2 regions of the Bacillus sp. CGMCC 1.16607 genome follow, and region 2 is predicted to be linked to the other one. Evidence: riboswitches for the same ligand, from Rfam matches in the RefSeq annotation. Region 2 holds a riboswitch; the other holds the start of a gene.
The links. Region 2 has a riboswitch for S-adenosylmethionine ahead of ACFSO7_RS11135 (methionine ABC transporter ATP-binding protein). Riboswitches for the same ligand answer to the same signal wherever they lie in the genome.

Region 1 (2,411 bases), on a different contig from region 2:
ATAGATTTTTTCATTTCTCCAGCATATTCTGTTCCACCGATAAGGACTGTACGTTTTTCAAAAGAAATAATAATAAAAGTTTCTGATTTAGTTCCATCCACCGCAGGATCCGCTTTGAAATTTGGAGCAGAAATGACTGTGAATGGAGAGTGGTGATCTAATAGTTCTTCATCATTAGGACGAATAAATAACTGATGAGCAAAAAGATTATGCCATGCGTATTCATTGACCACTTGAATAGGTAGACGATATTTTTTGTCTGCACCTGCAAATCCTTTAAAAACGAAAATTTCTTCTTTTTCTTGGAGATAATTAATAACTTTCGTGTATAATTGTGTAAAAGCTTCTTCAGAAATAGGTTGATTGGAACCCCAATCGACTTTGTCTTTCACAGAAGCTTCTTCTACGATATATTTATCTTTAGGGGAACGCCCTGTATATTTACCAGTAGTCGCACGAACAGCACCTGTAGAAGTTAATAAACCTTCATTTCGAGTAAGGACTTTCTCTACTAACTGTGGTACAGATAATTGAACTTGCACATTTTCGCCTTGTAATAATACATTTAATTCATTTGTAACACTGACAGAATTCATGTGATGAATACCTTCCTTTACCGTTTTGTTTTCATTATATAGTATTTAATTTTTTGAGTATACCAAATCAATAATAAGAAGTCACTTTATGTTAAATAGTATAACACATTAACTTAATTAGTCTATACTATTCATTGTAAAATATAAAAATAAATTTTGTTAACTTATCGTTCATTTTTTTCGAAAATAAACGATAAAAGGATTGACAAGGTTCGACATATTGATGTATGATTTTTCCTTGAACGGATACTCTCTTATCCCGAGCTGGTGGAGGGACAGGCCCTATGAAACCCAGCAACCTGCCAAGTTAAATAATGGATCAAGTCTGTTATTTTGGAAAAGGTGCTAAACCTGCGCAAGGTATCGACCTTGAACGATAAGAGTGAAAGGCGCGGAACGAACAACCAACAACCTTTCCTCGGAAGAAATTGGGGAAGGTTTTTTTATTTGTTTAGAAAGTGTCTTTTAATAATCACAATAGAGTTTGTTCCTGAATAAACAGTCAACATAAAAACTCTATGCTTTATTCATACTAATAGGGAATGAGTACCGTATCATAATGAGGTTTTTATATAGGAGGAATTCGGATGTCAACAAAACGTCGATTGTTTACTTCTGAATCAGTAACGGAAGGTCATCCAGATAAAATTTGTGACCAAATTTCTGATTCAATTTTAGATGCAATTTTAGCACAAGATGCTAATGCTCGTGTTGCTGCTGAAACAAGTGTTACAACAGGTTTAGTTTTGGTTGCAGGTGAAATTACTACTTCTACATACGTAGATATTCCAAAAATCGTTCGCCAAACAATTAAAGATATTGGTTATAGCCGTGCAAAATATGGTTTCGATTCAGAAACATGTGCGGTTTTAACATCCATTGATGAGCAGTCAGCTGATATTGCAATGGGAGTTGACAAAGCATTAGAAGCTCGTGAAGGACAAATGTCAGAAGAAGAGCTAGATGCAATTGGTGCTGGAGACCAAGGATTAATGTTTGGTTTTGCTTGCAATGAAACGAAAGAGCTTATGCCTCTTCCAATTTCACTAGCACACAAACTAGCAAGACGTTTAACTTATGTACGTAAAGAAGAGATTCTTCCATACCTACGTCCAGATGGTAAAACGCAAGTAACAGTTGAATATGACGAGAACGACAAACCAGTTCGAATTGATACGATTGTTATTTCGACTCAACATCACCCAGAAATTTCTTTAGAGCAAATTCAACGTAACTTAAAAGAACATGTAATCAATCCGGTTGTTCCACAAGAACTTATTGATGAAAATACAAAGTATTTCATTAACCCAACAGGTCGCTTCGTTATCGGTGGACCACAAGGGGATGCTGGTTTAACTGGACGCAAAATCATCGTTGACACGTATGGTGGTTATGCACGTCATGGCGGTGGAGCGTTCTCTGGTAAGGATCCAACTAAAGTAGACCGTTCTGCAGCTTATGCTGCTCGTTATGTAGCGAAAAACCTTGTTGCAGCTGGTTTAGCTGAAAAAGTTGAAGTTCAGTTAGCTTATGCAATTGGTGTAGCACAGCCGGTTTCTATTTCTGTTGACACATTCGGAACAGGAACTGTTTCTGAAGATGTATTAGTGGATCTAGTTCGTGCAAACTTCGACCTTCGTCCAGCAGGAATTATCAAAATGCTAGACCTTCGTCGTCCAATTTATAAACAAACAGCAGCATACGGACACTTCGGTCGTACTGATATTGATCTTCCATGGGAAAGAACAGATAAAGCGGAAAGCTTAAAAGCACAAGCGGCGAAATAATTCAAAATGTAGGGAGTTACAGATCTTA
Region 2 (2,411 bases):
GCTACAACATTACCAAAGTATGGAATTAAAGTAACGTTTGTGGATCCAGAGCGACCAGAGAATTTCGCCGAAGCCATAACAGACAAAACGAAAGCCATTTTTGCTGAGACCATCGGAAATCCTTCATTGCGAGTGTTAGATATTGAAAGAGTTGCAGAAATTGCACATTCACATGGGCTACCACTCATCGTAGATAATACATTTGCAACTCCATACCTTTGCCGCCCAATTGAGTATGGAGCAGATATCGTTATTCATTCTGCAACGAAATGGTTATTGGGTAATGGAACAACCTTAGGAGGAGTAATTGTTGATGGTGGGAAGTTTGATTGGAGTTCATCGAAATTTCCTGGTTTCAATGAACCAGATCCTAGCTACAACAATATCGTTTACAGTGAGGTACTTGGACCCATTGCCTATATTATAAAGGCGAGAGTTCAATTATTACGTGATTTAGGACCTTCCTTAAGTCCGCAAAATGCGTTCCAATTTGCACTTGGTCTCGAAACTTTGCATGTGAGAATGAAGGAACATATTGCCAATACAAAAGAACTGATTCATTATCTAGAACAGCATCCTGCTGTAGCTTGGATCGCTTATCCAGGACATGAAGATCACCGAGATTATGAGTTAGCAGAGAAATATTTGCCAAAAGGTGCAGGCTCAGTGGTAGTGTTTGGAATTAAAGGTGGTAGAGAGGCTGGAGCAAAACTTATTGATTCTTTAGAGCTCTGGGCACATGTGGCTAATGTTGGAGATGCGAAAAGCTTGATCATTCATCCTGCAAGCACGACTCATCAGCAATTGGATCAGGATGGATTAATCGCTGCCGGAGTATCGGAAGATTTAATTCGTTTATCCGTGGGCATAGAGCATATCGAAGATTTAATCGAGGATCTTGAGCAAGCAATTGAAATATCGACAGGAATTCGTTCGAGAGCTTTAAAAGTTTAGTATTTATTAGCGATTATTACCAAAATTTTATTGTAGAAAAATGCATTGACACCCTACTTTTTCCGTGATACGATATCACTCGTGATTACGAAAATTACTTAAACGCTTTAAAGTGTTAACTGAATATAGATATGTTTTTGCTCTTATCAAGAGAGGTGGAGGGAAGTGCCCTATGAAGCCCGGCAACCGTCAACGGTCAAATGTTGAAATGGTGCCAATTCACACAAAGTGTAAACTTTGGGAGATGAGAGAAAGGGAAATCGTCTGATTACGCCTTTCTGCTTATCTGTGCAGAAAGGCGTTTTATTTTTCTAAAACAATGATATTACGGAATAAAGTGGGTGAAATAAATGATTTCTATTAAAAATGTACAAAAAATATACTCTTCCAAGAATGGAAAAGTAAGAGCAGTCGATGATGTCAATATTGAAATAAAAGAGGGAGAAATATTCGGGGTCATTGGATATAGCGGTGCAGGGAAAAGTACCTTGATTCGAATGCTTAACGGTTTAGAAATTCCAACTGATGGAACAATAACGGTTGCAGGTCGTGTAGTTTCCAAGATAAAAGGAAGTGCACTTCGTAAAGCCCGTCAAGAAATCAGTATGATCTTTCAGCACTTTAATCTTCTCTGGTCAAGAACTGTAAGAGAAAACATTGCCTTTCCACTTGAAATAGCGGGAATCGCAAAAGCGGAGAGACAAAAACGAGTAGATGAATTGATAAAACTTGTCGGCCTGGATGGCAGGGAGAATGCTTATCCATCTGAATTGAGTGGTGGGCAAAAGCAAAGAGTGGGGATTGCCCGTGCACTTGCTAATAACCCAAAGGTGTTATTATGTGATGAAGCCACTTCGGCACTTGATCCACAAACAACAGACTCCATTTTAGATTTACTTGTGGATATTAACAAAAGATTGGGATTAACGATCGTATTAATAACTCACGAAATGCATGTAATCCAAAAAATTTGTCACCGTGTTGCCGTGATGGAAGGCGGAAAGATTGTTGAGGTTGGTCCTGTTTTGGATGTGTTTAAAAATCCAAAACAAGCCATTACAAAAAGATTTGTCCAACAAGTTACGGAGCCTGATGAAACGAAGGAAATTGCTGATCACCTAGTAAAACGTTATCCAGAGGGTAAGATTGTCCAATTAACTTTCGGTGGTGACGATGCAGAGCAACCACTCATCACAAATCTAATTCGCCATCATGAGGTTACTGTGAATATTTTACAAGGTAAAATCAATCAAACACAAAATGGATCTTATGGTACGTTGTTTGTTCATATAGATGGTGAGAGTCTAGAAATTACGAAAGCGATTGATTATATTCGCTCACAGCAAGTTGGAGTGGAGGTGATCACAAATGGTTGAGAAATTTTTTCCTAATGTGAACTGGGAACGAATGTGGGAAGCCACAAACGAAACTCTTTATATGACAGGGATTTCTGTGTT

Region 1: linked by a shared signal. The riboswitch ahead of metK (methionine adenosyltransferase) and the one ahead of ACFSO7_RS11135 (methionine ABC transporter ATP-binding protein) in region 2 are both predicted to bind S-adenosylmethionine.

What each region holds. Positions count from the first base shown of each region.
Region 1 covers NZ_JBHUJX010000025.1:956,842-959,252, reverse strand. Annotated here, with positions in the region: gene pckA (phosphoenolpyruvate carboxykinase (ATP)) at 1-596, opposite strand, end outside; SAM riboswitch class I at 848-979, shown strand; gene metK (methionine adenosyltransferase) at 1,184-2,383, shown strand.
Region 2 covers NZ_JBHUJX010000018.1:178,221-180,631, reverse strand. Annotated here, with positions in the region: gene ACFSO7_RS11140 (O-acetylhomoserine aminocarboxypropyltransferase/cysteine synthase family protein) at 1-954, shown strand, start outside; SAM riboswitch class I at 1,095-1,205, shown strand; gene ACFSO7_RS11135 (methionine ABC transporter ATP-binding protein) at 1,305-2,330, shown strand; gene ACFSO7_RS11130 (methionine ABC transporter permease) at 2,323-2,411, shown strand, end outside.